Regions from separate parts of the Streptomyces sp. NPDC111656 genome, predicted to be linked through region 1. Evidence: riboswitches for the same ligand, from Rfam matches in the RefSeq annotation. Region 1 holds a riboswitch; each other region holds the start of a gene.
What was found. A riboswitch is a leader RNA that binds a small molecule or an ion and turns the genes downstream of it on or off. The one in region 1 is predicted to bind cyclic di-AMP.
Positions count from the first base shown of each region.

Region 2: another riboswitch for cyclic di-AMP. It lies ahead of ACZ7M3_RS01495 (C40 family peptidase); the one in region 1 lies ahead of ACZ7M3_RS08470 (C40 family peptidase).
Region 3: another riboswitch for cyclic di-AMP. It lies ahead of ACZ7M3_RS44150 (transglycosylase family protein); the one in region 1 lies ahead of ACZ7M3_RS08470 (C40 family peptidase).
Region 4: another riboswitch for cyclic di-AMP. It lies ahead of ACZ7M3_RS00780 (C40 family peptidase); the one in region 1 lies ahead of ACZ7M3_RS08470 (C40 family peptidase).

Region 1 is NZ_JBVKCA010000002.1:646,436-650,754, forward strand. Features, by position in the region: gene pcrA (DNA helicase PcrA) at 1-2,158, opposite strand, end outside; cyclic di-AMP (ydaO/yuaA leader) riboswitch at 2,474-2,646, shown strand; gene ACZ7M3_RS08470 (C40 family peptidase) at 2,654-3,859, shown strand; gene ACZ7M3_RS08475 (tellurite resistance/C4-dicarboxylate transporter family protein) at 3,953-4,319, shown strand, end outside.
Region 2 is NZ_JBVKCA010000001.1:297,606-301,924, reverse strand. Features, by position in the region: gene ACZ7M3_RS01500 (diacylglycerol/lipid kinase family protein) at 239-1,600, shown strand; cyclic di-AMP (ydaO/yuaA leader) riboswitch at 1,716-1,886, shown strand; gene ACZ7M3_RS01495 (C40 family peptidase) at 1,943-3,388, shown strand; gene ACZ7M3_RS01490 (hypothetical protein) at 3,554-4,319, shown strand, end outside.
Region 3 is NZ_JBVKCA010000024.1:102,650-106,968, reverse strand. Features, by position in the region: gene ACZ7M3_RS44160 (cytochrome P450 family protein) at 1-1,126, shown strand, start outside; gene ACZ7M3_RS44155 (LysM peptidoglycan-binding domain-containing protein) at 1,298-2,278, shown strand; cyclic di-AMP (ydaO/yuaA leader) riboswitch at 2,462-2,625, shown strand; gene ACZ7M3_RS44150 (transglycosylase family protein) at 2,630-3,340, shown strand; gene eno (phosphopyruvate hydratase) at 3,678-4,319, shown strand, end outside.
Region 4 is NZ_JBVKCA010000001.1:150,858-155,176, forward strand. Features, by position in the region: gene ACZ7M3_RS00755 (8-amino-7-oxononanoate synthase) at 1-299, shown strand, start outside; gene ACZ7M3_RS00760 (DUF397 domain-containing protein) at 256-480, opposite strand; gene ACZ7M3_RS00765 (helix-turn-helix domain-containing protein) at 493-1,350, opposite strand; gene ACZ7M3_RS00770 (ATP-binding protein) at 1,563-2,021, shown strand; gene ACZ7M3_RS00775 (DUF6328 family protein) at 2,257-2,778, opposite strand; gene ACZ7M3_RS00780 (C40 family peptidase) at 2,864-3,337, opposite strand; cyclic di-AMP (ydaO/yuaA leader) riboswitch at 3,341-3,495, opposite strand; gene ACZ7M3_RS00785 (hypothetical protein) at 3,873-4,178, opposite strand; gene ACZ7M3_RS00790 (ATP-dependent Clp protease proteolytic subunit) at 4,186-4,319, opposite strand, start outside.

The sequences.
Region 1 (4,319 bases):
TGGACGAACGGGTGAGGTACAACCGCTCCCGCGCGCGCGTGATGCCGACGTACGCGAGGCGCCGCTCCTCCTCCAGCTCCTTGACCTGTCCCAGCGCGCGCATGTGCGGGAAGACGCCGTCCTCCATGCCGGTGAGGAAGACGACCGGGAACTCCAGGCCCTTGGCGGTGTGGAGGGTCATCAGCGTGATGACGCCGTTGCCGTCCTCCTCGTCCGGGATCTGGTCGGAGTCGGCGACGAGCGCGACACGCTCCAGGAACGCGGAGAGCCCACCGGACGCCGCACCAGCAACCGCCGCACCCGCAGCCGTGCCCGCCCCCGTGCCTTCGCCCTCGCCCTCGCCGGTCTCCTGCTCGAACTCCAGGGCCACGGCGGCGAGCTCCTGAAGGTTCTCGATCCGGGTCTCGTCCTGCGGGTCGGTCGAGGCCTGCAGCTCGGCGAGATAGCCGGTGCGCTCGAGGACCGCCTCCAGGACGGTCGCCGGGCCCGCGCCGGATTCGACGATCGTACGGAGGTCCTCCATGAGCGTGTTGAACCGCTTCACGGCGTTCGTCGACCGCGCCGCCATCCCGTACGCCTCGTCGACGCGGCGCAGCGCCTGCGGGAAGCTGATCTTCTCGCGCTGCGAGAGCGCGTCGATCATGGCCTCGGCGCGCTCGCCGATGCCGCGCTTGGGAACGTTCAGAATGCGGCGCAGCGGGACCGAGTCCTCGGGGTTGGCCAGGACCCTGAGGTACGCGAGGACGTCCCGGACCTCCTTGCGCTCGTAGAAGCGGACGCCGCCGACGACCTTGTAGGGCAGGCCGACGCGGATGAAGATCTCTTCGAAGACACGGGACTGTGCGTTCGTCCGGTAGAAGACGGCGACGTCACCCGCCCTCGCCTCGCCCGCGTCGGTGAGACGGTCTATCTCCTCGGCGACGAACTGGGCCTCGTCGTGCTCGGTGTCGGCGACATAGCCGGTGATGTTCGAACCGGCGCCCGCGTTGGTCCACAGGTTCTTGGGACGGCGGGACTCGTTGCGCTCGATGACCGCGTTCGCGGCGGTCAGGATCGTCTGGGTGGAGCGGTAGTTCTGCTCCAGCAGGATCGTCGTCGCGTCCGGGTAGTCCTCCTCGAACTGGAGGATGTTGCGGATGGTCGCCCCGCGGAAGGCGTAGATCGACTGGTCGGCGTCGCCCACGACGCACAGCTCGGCGGGCCCGAGCTCGCCCTCGGTGGGCGGCGCGTCCTCGGGCCGGTCACCGGCGGCCGGGCCGACGAGCTCCCTGACCAGGGCGTACTGCGCGTGGTTCGTGTCCTGGTACTCGTCGACCAGGACGTGGCGGAAGCGGCGCCGGTAGTGCTCGGCGACGTCCGGGAAGGCGCGCAGCAGGTTGACCGTGGTCATGATCAGGTCGTCGAAGTCGAGCGCGTTGGCCTCGCGCAGCCGCGACTGGTACATCGCGTAGGCCTGGGCGAGGGTCTTCTCGAAACCGTCGGCGGCCTGGGCGGCGAAGTCCTCCTCGTCGATCAGCTCGTTCTTCAGGTTCGAGATCTTGGCGCTGAAGGACTTGGGCGGGAAGCGCTTGGGATCGAGATCCAGATCACGACAGACGAGCGCCATCAGGCGCTTGCTGTCGGCGGCGTCGTAGATCGAGAACGAGGAGGTGAAGCCGAGCTTCTTGCTCTCGCGGCGCAGGATCCGCACACACGCGCTGTGGAAGGTCATCACCCACATCGCGTTCGCGCGCGGGCCGACGAGCTGCTCGACGCGCTCCTTCATCTCGCCCGCAGCCTTGTTCGTGAAGGTGATCGCGAGGATCTGGCCGGGGTGGACATGGCGCTCGCCCAGCAGATGGGCGATGCGGTGGGTGAGCACCCGGGTCTTGCCGGAGCCCGCGCCGGCCACGATGAGCAGCGGGGAGCCGGAGTGCACCACGGCCGCGCGCTGGTTCTCGTTCAGCCCGTCCAGCAGGGCCGCCGGGTCCACGGCGGGGCGGGGCGCGCCGTCGCGGTAGTAGGCGTCCCGGCTCGCGGGCGCGTCGAAGCGGCCGCCGAACAGGTCGTCCGGAAGCGGCTCCGGCGCCCCGTCCTCGGGAGGCGGCGGGGGCTCTTCCTCGTGGGCCCCGGAAGGCTGGAGGTCCGCCAGAAAGCTGTCATCAAAGAGGCTGCTCATCGCTCTCCGAGTCTAGGCGGCCCCACTGACAACCCGCGGCCACCCTGGAAACCCGACCGGTTTTTCCGCGAGCGCGCATGATCCCTGTCCGTGACCGCGCACGATCTCTTTCCGACTCTCTCTCCACCGTGGACGCCGTCACCGTTCAGGATCGTTTCATTACGGTCAGCCACAGTCGGTCCCGATCAATGGCCTTCAGGATCAAGGTCACGAAAATGTATCGGGCATATCGCACATCAAACTTCACAGAACACTTATGAGTTGGCTAGCGTGCCGGGCAGGCCGCTCGACCCAACCGGCGAACACCGCCGGGCCGTGCGGCCTCCGCCGAGTCCGGTGCGCCCGCGTGGCAGCCGGAGCCGGGGACCCAACCGAACTTGGGGTGAATCGGTCCAACCGCCCAGTGGGGCAGGGACCGTAGGGCAAACCTTCCGGAAGCACCCGCCCGAACCCGACAGCTAACTCGGTAGGCGGATGACGGAAGGAGTCGCCACCTTGGCGTCGCATCGCAAGTGGAGTCCTACGGGTACGCGCATAGCGGGTATACGGACTCCCGCCCTCGCCACGGCGGCCCTCACCTCCGTGGCCCTGCTCTCCCAGACGGCGAACGCCGCGCCCTCGGCCGACTCCAAGCCGAGCATCGAAGAGGTGGAGAAGAAGGTCGACGACCTTTACCACCAGGCCGAGGCGGCGACCGAGAAGTACAACGCGACCAGGGAGAAGACCGCGCAGCAGCGCAAGCGCGTCGACTCCCTCCTCGACGACGTGGCCCAGCGCACCGAGAAGCTCAACACCGCGCGCGAGGAGCTGGGTTCGTTCGCCGCGGCGCAGTACCGCACCGGCGCCGCCGCCCCCGACACCGCGAGCCTCCTGCTGGCCGACAATCCGCAGGACTACTTCGATCAGACCCAGCTGATGAACCGTCTGACCACCCGCCAGAAGGCGGCCGTCGACGACTACGTCACCGAGCAGGCCGCCACCACCAAGAAGCGCGCGGAGGCCTCCGAGAGCCTGCAGACGCTCACCACGGCGCAGAGCGCGCTGAAGACGTCCAAGGCCGACGTGCAGCGCAAGCTCGCCGCGGCGCGCGACCTGCTCTCGAAACTGACCGCCGAGGAGAAGGCGCGGCTCGCGGCGATCGAGAAGAAGAAGCAAGAAGCGGCCGACCGCAAGGCGGCGGAGCTGGCCCAGCAGCAGGCCGCGGCGGAGAAGAAGGCCCAGGAGGCGGCCGCCCAGCAGCAGACGGGTTCCGGCACCTCCGGGACCTCCGGCACCTCCGGCGCCTCCGGGACCACTGGCTCCGCCGGCACCTCCGGGAGTTCGGCCACCGACTCCTCGTACACCGCCAAGGCCGACAAGGCCCTCGCCTTCGCCCGCACCCAGATCGGCAAGCCGTACGTCTGGGGCGCGACCGGGCCCGGCTCCTACGACTGCTCCGGCCTCACCCAGGCCTCCTGGAAGGCCGCCGGCGTCGAGCTCCCGCGTACCACCTGGGACCAGGTCAACGTGGGCACGACGGTCCCGCTCTCCGACATCAAGCCCGGTGACCTCGTCTTCTTCTACGACGACATCAGCCACGTCGGCCTCTACGTCGGCAACGGCATGATGATCCACGCCCCCAAGCCAGGCGCGTACGTCCGCGAGGAGTCGATCTTCTACGGCGGCGAGTCGATCATCCACAGCGTGGTGCGTCCGGCCTAATGCCTCGGCGCCCGGCACGCGCGTGGGGCTCATCGAGCTCCACGCGCGCGTGGCCCGCCGCCAACCCGCTCGAAGGTCCTTAGCATCGGGCCCATGTCAGCCATCTCCCCGCCCGGCACCCGGTGGACCGGCCTGCGCAGCTGGTGGGCGCAGAGTCCGCCGGGCGCCGGAGCCGCGATCCTGGCCACCGGCATCATCTCGATCGGGCTGGAGCAGACCGGCTACGAGATCCTGTCCCGGATCGCGCTGGCCCTGGCGGCCGTCGGCTGGCTCGGGCTCGCCGCGGCCTTCGTCGTACGGCTGCTGCGGGAGCGGGAGCGGTGGCTGACGGAGGCCGGTACACCGAGCGCGCTCACCGCGGTCGCGGCGACCACCGTGCTCGGCACGCGGCTGGTCACACTGGGGTGGGAGGTGCCGGCCGAGGCCCTGCTCGCCCTGGCGGCGGCGCTCTGGCCGGGGC
Region 2 (4,319 bases), on a different contig from region 1:
AGCCGGGCCGGTCCCGGCCCCGAGGGGTGGACCAAGGGTTCGGTGAGAGGCGCCCGGACCGGCCCCGGTCGGCGCGGGCCCTGGCGGAGCGTGGCGGTTGCGCGGGGCCTGACCCGACGGTTGCATACGACTGTGTCGTCGATGGCCGACCCCGCACACAGCGAACGACCCGCCGAACCAGGCCTCCGTGCGGCCGGGGCCACCAGGGCCGGACTTCTACGACGTCCGTGGAGGAGCGATGGGTGTGGACGCGAGCGCGCAGGTCGGCCACGGGAAACGGTGGGCGGCCAGGGCCGCGCTGGTCGCGGCGGCGCTGGCGGTGCTGCTGCCGCTCGGTTACGGCGGCGTGGACGGCGTACTGCTGCTCCTGGCCGCGCTCCTCGGCGTGGCCGTCACGGCGGCGGCGCTGTGGTGGGCGCTGACCCGGCGCGGCCCGCTCCGCTGGGTGGCGGCCGTGCTGGCGGCCGTCGCGCCCGGCGCCGTGATCACCCTGTTCGCCGTGGCCCGCCTGCTCTGGGCCGTCCCCGTGTCCCTGGCACTGTGGACCGTGGCCGTCTGGAGCGGCCGGTACGCCCTGCGGAGCGACCGGACGCGCGCCCCGCGCCCGAAGGAACGCAGGGCACCACCGCCGCGGCGCCCCTTCCTCCTCATGAACCCGCACTCCGGCGGCGGCAAGGTGGCGAAGTTCGGACTGCGGGAGAAGGCGGAGCGGCTCGGCGCGCAGGTCGTGCTCCTCGACCCGGACCAGCACCAGGACGTCACCGCGCTGGCCCGGGCCGCCGTCGCGGACGGCGCGGATCTGCTGGGCGTCGCCGGCGGTGACGGTACCCAGGCGCTGGTCGCGGCCGTCGCCGCCGAACACGGTCTGCCGTTCCTGGTGGTCTGCGCCGGCACCCGCAATCACTTCGCCATGGACCTCGGCCTCGACCGCGACGACCCGGCCACCTGCCTGGACGCCCTCATCGACGGCGTCGAACTCCGCGTGGACCTCGGCTTCGCCGGCGGCCACCCGTTCGTCAACAACGCCTCCTTCGGCGCGTACGCGGCGGTCGTGCAGAGTCCCGCGTACCGCGACGACAAGATCGGCACCATCCTGGACCTCCTGCCCGACCTGCTCACCCGCCAGCGCGGGCCGCGGCTGACCGCCCGCGCCGGCGACACGACGCTCGACGCCCCGCAGGCCGTACTGGTGAGCAACAACCCCTACCGAACCAACGATCCGGCCGGTCTCGGCCGCCGCGAACGGCTCGACTCCGGGCTGCTCGGTGTCCTCGGCATCACGGTGGACAGCGCGGCCGAGGCCGCCGCGCTCGTACTGGACCCCGCGCCGGACGGACTCGCGGTCCTGACCACCCGTGAGGTGGTCATCGACGCCGACCGCTCGGAGATCGAGGCCGGCATCGACGGCGAGGCCCTGGTCCTGCCCGCCCCGGTCCACTGCCGCGTCGAACCCGGAGCGCTGCGCGTCCGCGTCCCCAAGGAACGGCCCGGCGTGCCGGAGGCCCAACCCCCTTTGGACTGGCGCCGGTTGCGCACGCTCGCGGCGACCATGGGGCGCACGGCGGTCGTACGACATCCTGGTCGCGGCCGGGACACGTAGACGAAGGTCACAATTACATATCGGACAGTTCGCGCTCCAATCTTCACACCAGGCACACAAATTGGCTAAGTTGGCCGTAGGCCGCACGACTCCCTCCGGCGAACCTCGCCGGGTCGCGCGACCTCCGCCGAATCCGGCGCCCCCGTGGCAACCGGAACCAGGACCCAACCGGCCTTGGGGTGAATCGGCCCAACTGCCCCACCGGGCAAGGGCCGTAGGGCATGCCTTCCGGAATCTTCCGCCCGAACCCGACAGCCGGCCCGGTAGGCGGAGTACGGAAGGAGTACGGCTCCCATGGCGCCGGAACGAACCCCGCGCCCTGGAGGCAACAGCCTCCCTGGCATGCCCGACTCCGCACGCGCGACGGCCGCCCTCAGTGGCGCGGACGGTCCGAGCCACGAGGAGGTGCAGCAGCGGATCAGCTCCCTCTACGACCAGGCCGAGAACGCCGTGGGGTTCGTCAACGGGACCCGCGCGATGACCACGGGGAGCCGAAGCCGCGTCAACCCGGCGCCGGAAGCCGCGCGCAGGCGCCGCGACCCCGCCCTCGACGACATCACCAAGACCTGGTTCGACGCGGCGCGCAGGCAGCTGGGTCCGTCCGCGCCGGCCAGGCTGCCGGCCGACCGGATGCCGAATCGCCCGGCCGAGGCGCGGCCCACGGGCCCGGCGAAGCGGCCGGAGGACGGACTCGGCGACCGTGGGCGGGAGTTGACCGCCCGCCCCGTTCTCGAGTTGACCGCGGGCCCCTCCGCCGAGGCGACCGCCGGGCCCGTGGCCGAGTTGACGGCCAGGGCCGTCGCCGCGCTGCCGGCCGCGCCGCAACCCGCGCAGGAGGCCGCCACGGCCCTGCTGCCCGCGCTGCCCGCCGGGCCGGGGCAGTCCTCGTTGAAGACGTCCAAGGAGAAGATCCAGCGGAAACTGGCGCTGGCCCGTGAGCTGGTGTCCAAGCACGCCGCACAGTGGAACCCCGGGCCCGCGGCGATCGAGTCACGTCCGGCCGAGGGTGTCTGGCCCACCCCGGAGGATCAGGCTCGCCAGCAGGCCGCGCAGGAGTGGCAGCGACAGCAGTCGACCGCACTCGGCCCGGACATGTCCCTCGGCACCGGGATGCCTCTCGGTGCGGACATGTCCATGGGTACGGGAATGCCCCTCGGTGCGGACATGTCCCTCGGCACGGGAATGCCCCTGGCTACGGACATGTCCATGGGTGCGGGGATGCCCCTGGCCGCGGGCATGCTTCCCGGCGCGGACATGTCCCTCGGCGGAGGCCTACCGCCGGCCACGGACATGTCCATGGGTACGGGGATGCCCCTCGGTGCCGACATGTCCCTCGGCGCGGGAATGCCCCTGGCCGCGGATATGCCCGTAGGCACCGGCGCGGTCAACACGGCCGTCGGAGCGGTCGGCGCCGTGGAGTCGGCGTACGGCGGGAAGGCCGCCAAGGCCCTCGCCTTCGCCCGCGAGCAGATCGGCAAGCCGTGCGTCTGGGGCGCGACCGGACCGGACTCGTACGACTCCGCCAGCCTCGTCCAGGCCGCCTGGAGGGCCGCCGGGGTCGCACTCCCGCGCACCGTGCACGGGCAGGCGACCGCCGGTGCGGCGATTCCCCTGACCGACATCCAGTTCGGCGACCTGATCTTCTTCTACGACAACGTCAGCCACGTCGGCTTCTACACCGGCAACGGCATGATGATCCACGCCCCCAGCCCGGGTGCCTCGATACGCGAAGAGTCCCTCTTCTTCGCCGGACAGAACGCGATCCACGGCGCGCTGCGCCCGGCGTGACGGACGCCGCGACGTCTCCAGCACCTCAAAGCACATATAAGGGACCGCAAAGGCCAAAGCTCCGCAATACCGGATGTACGTGATCCACGCGGGCCTCGCCGCCCGGCTCGCCACCCGCGCTGACCATACTGTGAGGCCACGCCGCCTCCCATCGCAAAGTGACTCATGCCCAAGCCCTCCACCGCCCGCGCCACCGCCCCGGAAACCGTCTGGCTGGCCGGCGGGCACCACATCGGGCCCGCCCCGCAGGAGATCCTCAGGGAGAACCTGCGAAGGCTGAAGGCCGACGAGACGATCCACGACTTCCTGGAGGCAGAGAACCCCTCGGACTCCGAGGGACATGTCTTCGAGGCGCGCTGGCTGGTCGACGACGCCGTCACGGTTCGCGCACGGCTCACGACGGACGGACGCGAACACGCCGCCGAAGCAACCCGCTGGACGCTGGTGGCCGAGGCGGAGCGGCCCTGGAACCTCGCGTGGCCCTCTCCCGCGACCATGTTCTGGCCCGAGGGACACGAGGTCTCCTGGGACCACGACATCGTGGCCGGGCTCCACCTGCGGGACATCAACCCGCTGCCGCAGGAGGACAAGACACTGCGCCGCCTGCTCAAGGAGGCCGCGCAGCACAGCTGGAGCATCAACGTCGTCATCCACGAGGCGATGACCACCGACGAACGCGGTCGCCTCCCGCTGGCCCGGCTGCTCCCGCCCGGTCTGCGCCACCGCGTCGTGGAACACCGCGCCGCGCCCGAGCAGTTCCAGGCGGTCAACTGGGCGCTGTACGACCTGGGCGTACGGGTGCCGCGCGGCGGCGCCGTGATTCTGCCCGGTTCCCCCGCCCGGCCCGGGTACGACGAGCAGGACTGCACCGTACGCAGCGTGTTCCTCGACGGCTCGGAGCCGACGGAGCTCCTGGAGAAGGTCGTGCGGT
Region 3 (4,319 bases), on a different contig from region 1:
CGCGGACGCCAAGCAGGCGCTCGCCGACGCGCGGCTCAGCAAGAATCCGGCGCACCACGACGAACCCGCCCACGCGAAAGGGAAGACGGGTATTCCGGGGGAGCGCAAGGCCGAGTTGATGACGCATCTGCTGAACATCGACCCGCCGGACCACACCCGGCTGCGGCGGCTGGTCTCGAAGGCGTTCACACCGCGACGGGTGGCCGAGTTCGCGCCGCGCGTGCAGGAGCTCACCGATCAACTGATCGACCAGTTCGCGGCGAAGGGTTCCGCGGATCTGATCCACGAGTTCGCGTTCCCGCTTCCCATTTACGCCATCTGCGACCTGCTGGGCGTGCCCCGCGAGGACCAGGACGACTTCCGGGACTGGGCGGGGATGATGATCCGGCACGGCGGCGGACCGCGGGGCGGGGTCGCGCGGTCGGTCAAGAAGATGCGCGGGTATCTGCTCGAGCTCATTCACAAGAAGCGGGAAGGCCTTCCCGACACGCCCGCGCCCGGTGAGGACCTCATCTCCGGTCTCATCCGCGCGTCCGACCACGGCGAGCACCTCACGGAGAACGAGGCCGCCGCCATGGCCTTCATCCTGCTCTTCGCCGGGTTCGAGACGACCGTCAATCTCATCGGCAACGGCACGTACGCCCTCCTCACCCACCCCGAGCAGCGCGCGCGCCTCCAGAAGTCCCTCGCCGCCCGCGAACGCGAACTCCTCGAGACCGGCGTCGAGGAACTCCTCCGATACGACGGGCCCGTGGAACTGGCCACGTGGCGGTTCGCGACCGAGGCCGTGTGCATCGGCGGTCAAGGCATCGCGCCCGGCGACCCCGTCCTCGTGGTCCTCGCGGCTGCGGACCGTGACCCCGCGCGGTTCGAACGGCCGGACACGCTCGACCTCTCCCGCCGTGACAACCAACACCTCGGCTACGGCCACGGCCTTCACTACTGTCTCGGCGCCCCGCTCGCCCGCCTGGAGGGTCAGACCGCGCTCGCCACCCTCCTCACCCGTCTCCCCGACCTCCAACTCGCGGGGGATTCGGCCGATTTGCGCTGGCGCGGCGGGCTCATTATGCGTGGATTGCGCACGCTTCCAGTGGAGTTCACGCCTCCGGTACCGGTCTCGCGATAGCGGGCGACCATACACCTAAGGGTGCTCAAACCTGACGCGCATTCAACTCTGTGATCTTCACGTGATCTACGCTGCATCGACTTGTGACAAGTGTTCGGGTGCGGATACGTTCACTCGTCAACGCGACTCACACGTCGCGTAGTCACCTGCTGTCACGTGAAAGGCTTCCGCATGCTCTCCGGGAACGGCCGCCATCGTCGCCCCCGTCAGGCCCCGGCCCTCATCGTCGCGGCAGGGGTGACCGGATCCGCCATCGCGATCCCGTTGCTCGGTGCCACCAGCGCGAGCGCGGCCGACGGCACCACGTGGGACCGGGTCGCCGAGTGCGAGAGCGCCGGCCAGTGGAGTGCCGACAGCGGCAACGGGTATTACGGCGGGCTCCAGATCAGCCAGGCGGACTGGGAGAAGTACGGCGGCCTCGCCTACGCGTCGAGCGCCGACGAGGCCAGCCGCTCACAGCAGATAGCCATCGCCGAGAAGCTCCTCGACGACCAGGGCCTCACCGCCTGGCCGACCTGCGGACCGCTCTCCGGGCTGAGCAAGCACTCGGGCGACATCCTGGTCGACACGGGCGTGGCGAACGACTCGTCCAGTACATCGGATTCATCTGGTTCATCCGATTCATCCAGTTCGTCCGCGACTTCGACTCCGTCCGGCTCTTCCGGCTCGAAGTCCGATTCGTCTTCGTCCGGTTCGTCCTCGAAGGCGTCCGAGAACACGACGAAGGCCGACACCGGCGGCGACGCCCAGGGGGCGGACGGCTCCGACACGGAAACGGCGAAGAGTGACGACTCGGGCAACTCCGGCCAGGGCGACGACTCTTCCGGTACGTCCGAGAACGCGACGACCGGTGCGGGGCGCCACCGTGGCGGCACCGCGGACGAGAACACCACCGACAGTGCCGTGGACGGCCGTAGCGACGACTCCTCCGGGCGGCACGCCTCGCGCGGCGCCGGCGCCTCCCGCGACGCCGTCGACGGCTCCTACGTCGTGCGCGTCGGAGACAATCTCTGGACCATCGCGGACGCCCTTGACCTCAAAGGCGGATGGGCCGAGCTGTACGACGCGAACAAGAAGACGGTCGGCGTCGACCCGAACCTCATCCTCCCCGGTCAGAGCCTTGCAGTTGGTGCCGAATCGGGCGAAAAGTAGGGGCAGTTCGCGTCACGGTTCGCTGTGTAATGTCCGGTTTGGCGCGAGTGAGAGATGGATCTCAAAGGCCCTGATCGTCTTTGGAATTCAGCCGATCGACTGCTTACGGTCGTCACCGCTCGCCACAGCGGGCCCCGACGGTCGTCAACGCCGAATCCTGCCAACGGCCGTACGGGAACAGTCGACGCGTCAGCGCCGTAGGCAGGAGCGGGGGACCCAAGGTATGCGCCGCGCCCGGTAGTTGACCGGGAGCGGCTTGGGGTGAAGCCGAGCGCTCAGCGCGCACGGCCGGGCACTCACCCGCCCGAACCCGACAGCTCACCTCGCAGGCGTCGGTGAGGGGATCTCTCCATGCTGTTTTCCGGCAAGGGCAAGCACCGCCGTCCGTCCAAGGCCACTCGTGTCGCCACGCTCGCCGGTGTCACCGGTGTCGCCATCGCCGCTCCGCTGATGGCGGCCGGCAACGCCTCCGCCGCCACCGCCTCCCAGTGGGACGCCGTCGCCCAGTGCGAGTCCGGCGGGAACTGGTCCATCAACACCGGCAACGGCTACTACGGCGGTCTGCAGTTCTCGGCCTCCACCTGGGCCGCGTACGGCGGCACCGCGTACGCCGCGACCGCCAACCAGGCCTCCAAGTCCCAGCAGATCACCGTCGGCGAGAAGGTCCTCGCTGCGCAGGGCAAGGGCGCCTGGCCGACCTGTGGCACGGGCCTGTCGAGCGCTGCGTACACCGGCGGCGCGAGCGCCCCGTCGACCTCGTCCTCCTCGAACGGCTCCTCGTCGAACAGCTCGCCGAGCACCAGCAACACCACCCGCTCGACGGACACCGCGGCCTCCCGTTCGGCGTCGCGCCCGGCCGCCGAGAAGACCGTCTCCACCCCGACCGGCAAGAAGGTCAAGAAGGGCGACGGCGAGTACAAGGTCGTCAAGGGTGACAGCCTCAGCTCGATCGCCGAGAAGAAGAAGGTCAAGGGCGGCTGGCAGCAGCTGTTCAAGCTGAACAAGGACATCGTCGACGATGCCGACTTCATCTACCCGGGTCAGCGGCTGCACCTCAGCTGATGATCGGCAGCTTCACCTCAGCTGAATGACAGCTCCCGCATAAAAGGGGTCTCCACACTGGAGACCCCGGTGAGGGCCACCCCCGTCCCCACGGGCCCCCCGCTCCGGTGCGTGTTCCCCCGTACGCGCCGGAGCGGGGTTTTTCGTGTCCAGCACTTCGCACCGAGCATTTCGTACCCGGATTTCCGTACCCGTTTTTGTTCCGTTCTGGAACAATGTGTACGTTCAGTTCTGCCCAAGGGGTGGGCGACCGGCTGGCCGATCCCCCCGGGGCGGTTAGGCTCATGTCGCGAAGCCATCACAGGCTCCGCGTACCCGCGTCACATCCCAGAAGGAGATGCTCGTGCCGTCCATCGACGTCGTCGTAGCCCGGGAAATCCTGGACTCCCGAGGCAACCCCACGGTCGAGGTCGAGGTCGGCCTCGACGACGGCAGCACGGGTCGTGCCGCCGTTCCGTCCGGCGCGTCCACCGGCGCCTTCGAGGCCATCGAGCTCCGTGACGGTGACCCCAACCGTTACGGCGGCAAGGGTGTCGAGAAGGCCGTCCTTGCCGTCATCGAGCAGATCGGCCCGGAGCTCGTCGGTTACGACGCCACCGAGCAGCGCCTGATCGACCAGGCGATGTTCGACCTGGACGCCACCGACAACAAGGGCTCGCTCGGCGCCAACGCCATCCTCGGCGTCTCGCTCGCCGTCGCGCACGCCGCCTCCGAGGCGTCCGACCTCCCCCTCTTCCGCTACCTGGGCGGACCGAACGCGCACCTGCTGCCCGTTCCGATGATGAACATCCTGAACGGCGGCTCGCACGCCGACTCCAACGTGGACATCCAGGAGTTCATGATCGCTCCGATCGGCGCGGAGTCCTTCTCCGAGGCCCTGCGCTGGGGCGCCGAGGTCTACCACACCCTCAAGAAGGTGCTGAAGACCAAGGGCCTGTCCACCGGCCTGGGCGACGAGGGCGGCTTCGCCCCGAACCTG
Region 4 (4,319 bases), on a different contig from region 1:
CCCGTGAGGTGGCGACGGCGCTGCACACCCGGCTGACCGCCGAGGGACTGGAAGCCGTACGACCGGACGCCGCCGTGGTCTCCGTGCGCGCGCCGTCCCCCGAACAGGCCGTGCGGTGGGCCGCCGACTGCCGGGAAGCGGGACTCGCCGTCGGCTGCTTCCGCCCCCCGTCCGTGCCGGACGGCATCTCACGGCTGCGGCTGACCGCCCGCGCGGACCTCACCGACGCGCAGATCGAGCACGCCGTCGGCGTGATCAGTTCAGCCCGGCGACAAAGCCCTCCCAACTGGCGGGAGTGAAGAGCAGGGCGGGGCCCGCCTTGTTCTTGGAATCGCGCACAGCGACCAGTCCGGCCCAGGGTCCTGGGCCGGGTCGGGCCGTCTCGACGCAGTTGTTCATTCCCGTACTGCGGCTGCTGCGCAGCCATGGCACGTCGCGGAGTGAAGTACTTGAACGTACGTACCGAGGCAGTGCAGTCATGGGGGTGCCTCCTTACGCGCCGTCACCTATCCCGGCGATGTAGTCCAACGAGTCCTCGGGCGAAAGGGCGTGGAACTGAAGGGCGTTGAAGGCCTCGGTGTAGGCCTGAAGGTCTTCTTTCCGTTCGAGATAGAGGCTACTCGTCAAGTGGTCGAGAACAACCACATCCAGATCAGTTGTGTTCGGAAATGAGAAGATAACGAAAGGCCCGGTGACGCCGATATGGGCTCCCGCGGCGAACGGCAGGACCTGAAGGCGCACTTGAGGCAGGGTGGCGGCCTCCCGCAGACGCTCCAGTTGCCGAGCCATCACCTTCGGTCCGCCGACCTCACGTCTTAACACGGCCTCGTCGAGGACGGCGGTCAGTTCCAGCGGCGGATTCGAACGCAGGACGTCCTGCCGGGCGAGGCGCACCTCGACGAGCGCGTCGAGCTTGCCGTCCTCCAGGCCGCCGACGGCGACCCGGGTCACCTCCCGCGCGTACTCGGGCGTCTGGAGCAGTCCGGGCACCACCGTGGTCTCCAGCGTGCGCATGCCGCTGGCCTGGGACTCCAGACTGATGAAGTCGCGGTACGTGGGCGGCAGGACCCCGCGGTAGGCGTGCCACCAGTGATGGCGACCGTTGCCCTCGGAGCCCGCGAGGCCGACCAGGAGCTCCCGTAACTCGGGGTCCGTGACGGCGTAGGCGTCCAACAGGCGCTCCACGTCGGCCGGTTTCACCCCACTGATACCGGTCTCGATCCGGCTCACCTTCGACTGGTGCCAGCCGACGAGACGGGCCGCCTCACCACTGGTGAGACCCGCAACGGCGCGCAGCGCGCGCAGTTCGGCACCGAGCTTGCGGCGGCGCACCGCGGGACCGTGCTGCATGGCCGTACTCCTTACTCCTTCCGAGCCGCCCAAATACGCTCCGTCGTCGTGGAGTTCACCGCATCGAGCGACAGATATATGCATATCTCGGTGGATCGCACCCGTGACCGGCCCAGTGATGGCAGTCTGGCGCGAAGCACCAGTCCGGGACCGTACTCGAACCATCCGCTCCGTGTCGGACTCCGGTCCCGTGGGAAAGGGACGACGTCGCCATGGCAGATCACCAGGAAGCATCCGTCACTCTGCCGAGCGATCCCGCCTCGGTCTCCGCGGCCCGGAATTTCGTCGCCGATGTGCTGGCCGAATGGGGCCTGCCGTGCGACGCCGAAGTCGCGGACACCGTACGCCTGATCGTGTCAGAACTAGCCACCAACGCCGTCCAACATACTTTCGGGCAGTCGCCCACCTTCACGGTGGACGTCCGGCTCGACCGAGACGAACACCTCAGGATCGGCGTCACCGACAGCCATCCGCGCTTTCCCAAACGTCTGCCTGCCGCCGTCCAGCAGGACAATGGACGCGGCATGGTGATCATCCGCTGGCTGACCGCCGAATGCGGCGGCAGACTCGTCGTCCGGCCCACCCGTGAGGGCGGCAAGACGGTCGCCATCGAGCTGCCCTGGACGGTGCCGGCCCAGCCGGTGACGGCCGGCGGCCCACAAGAGCCCTGAGGAGCGGCCCAGTTGTCGTGTCTGCGCTGCGAGGCGCCTCGCGGCGGGGCCCGGAAGGCCTCGGCCGCCGGTGCCGAGCGGTCCCCGGTCCGGTGGACGACGGAGATCGTACGGTGCGGATCTCCCGGTCCCCGCAACCGCGGCCCCACCGGAGCCGCAGCCGTCCTGGCCATCTCTCCGGTGCGACCGCGCTGTCCGGCCGGTTCGGCCGGCGGCAGCCGGGCGATGAGCGCGCTCACGGTTCTCGGTCGGGTGCTTCTTTCGGAGCCGTCGCTGCGCTGACGACGGCACGGTGCACCAGGCCGGGCAGGAGGCCCCACAGCGCCACACAGACGAGCAGCGTGCCCGCGCCCGAGGCGATCCCCGCGGCGCGTCCCAGCGCGACGTCCACGACGAGCAGCACCGATCCCGTCAGCGCCAGCATGAGCACGCCCATCCCGACCGTGGCCAGGACGGAGGAGACCCGCACGACGGTCGGCTTCGCGCCCTGCCGGAACAGCGACCTGTGCAGCGCGGCCGGCGCCGTGAAGAGCGCGGCGGCGGCCACGGCCAGCAGGAGGGTGGTGACGTACGTGGCGCGCTGCACCGTGTCGAGGGACGGGAAGCGCGGGGTGAACGCCAGCGTCAGCAGGAACGCGAAGAGGATCTGCACACCGGTCTGCGTGACGCGCAGCTCCTGGAGCAGTTCGCCGAAGTTGCGATCGGCGCGCTCGAGGGGCGTCTCGTTCCGTTCTTCGGGGGAAGGTCGCTCAGCCATGCTGAACGAGTAACCGGTTCGTCCGCATTTCACGCCCGGAGGGAACCCCGAGGGGGTGCCGGCCGGCGGCACCCCCTCGGGCAGGTCAGCTGACCCGGCCGTACCAGACGCTCTTCGTCCAGATCTTCTGCAGCTTCACGACCTCCCCTGTCTTCGGGGAGTGCCAGATCTTTCCCTTTCCGGCGTAGATGCCGACGTGGTACACGTTCCGGCCCGAGTGGAAGAACACCAGGTCTCCGGCCTTGCGGTGGGACGCGGAGATGTGGTGCGTCTTGTTGTACTGCGCCGCGGCCGTACGAGGCAGCGTCTTGCCCGCCTTCTTGTACGAGTAGAGCGTGAGCCCGGAGCAGTCGAATCGGCGTGGCCCGGCGGCACCGTACTGGTACGGGGAGCCCTTCTTGGAAGCGGCGACCTGAAGTGCCTTCGTCGCCAACGTGGCCGCTTCGGCGTCGGATGCGACGCCAGGAACCACGAGGCTGCCGCCCACGGCGGCGATGGTGAGCGCCGAGGCCGTACCGGCCCGGGTCCACAGCGACGGGACACGATTGAGCGCAGTCATGCGCAACCCTTCGTCAGCCGCCTGTGAAGGATGACCTGTCGGATTCGGGCTGGCGAAGTAGCCCGGCCGCTTGCGCGGCTTCACCCCAAGGACCGCCCGGATTTCTCCGGCGACCCGTCTTGCTGGGTCCTCCACTCCTGCCGATGCACTTCTGTCGACCGGTCATCCGGGCAGCGGCAGGACTCGGCGTCCGCCCGGACCGCCCCGCCGCTGTGGCGGGGGCTTGTCGTCGGAAGGGATCTTCACGCATAGCAGTCACAAAATCCGAGTGGAACCGGCGATTTGTGGGGTTACTCACCACTCACCCGTTCGGGTGGACGACCCCCTGTTCGGGCGATGTTGGGGACACCGACGACGCGCCCACCAGCACCGGAGCATCTCATTCCGCCTCCGGGCTACGCGCGTTGTGCAACTTTTTCGGTTCCCCGAAGGGGTGTGTGATTACTCCATCAGGGGGTACGCCATCTGGTCCGTTTGAACCCCGGGCCGGACGCCTCGCCGACTCGGCGCGCACGGCGACCCGGGTGCGGACGTGTCAATTGTCGGCGTCGGGCGGCAGCGTGACGCGGGCCGCCCGCCGCTCACCGTCGAGGACGCGCAGAGCCTGCGCCAGCGTCGGCGCGTGCACCTCGCTCTCGCCGCGCTGGTGCATCAGCGCGAGGGCGTCCCGCAGCTCGGTGGCCTTGGCGACCAGCGCCTGGGCGGCACGCAGCCCGCGGTAGGTGTCTCCGGGCCGGGCCGGGTTGATACGGCCGAGCAGGTCGACCACGTCGAGGTAACGGTCGATCAGCTCGGCCTCGGCTCGTGTCAGCGCGGGCAGCGGGGGCAGTTCGGGCACCATCGGCGGATCACCTCGCGTCGGGTGTGGCGTTCCTCGCACCGGGCGCGGTGCGCGAGGTCTTGCGGCTGGGGATGATCCCGTCCACCAGTCCGTACGCCAACGCGGCCTGAGCGTCCAGGATCTTGTCGCGCTCGATGTCGG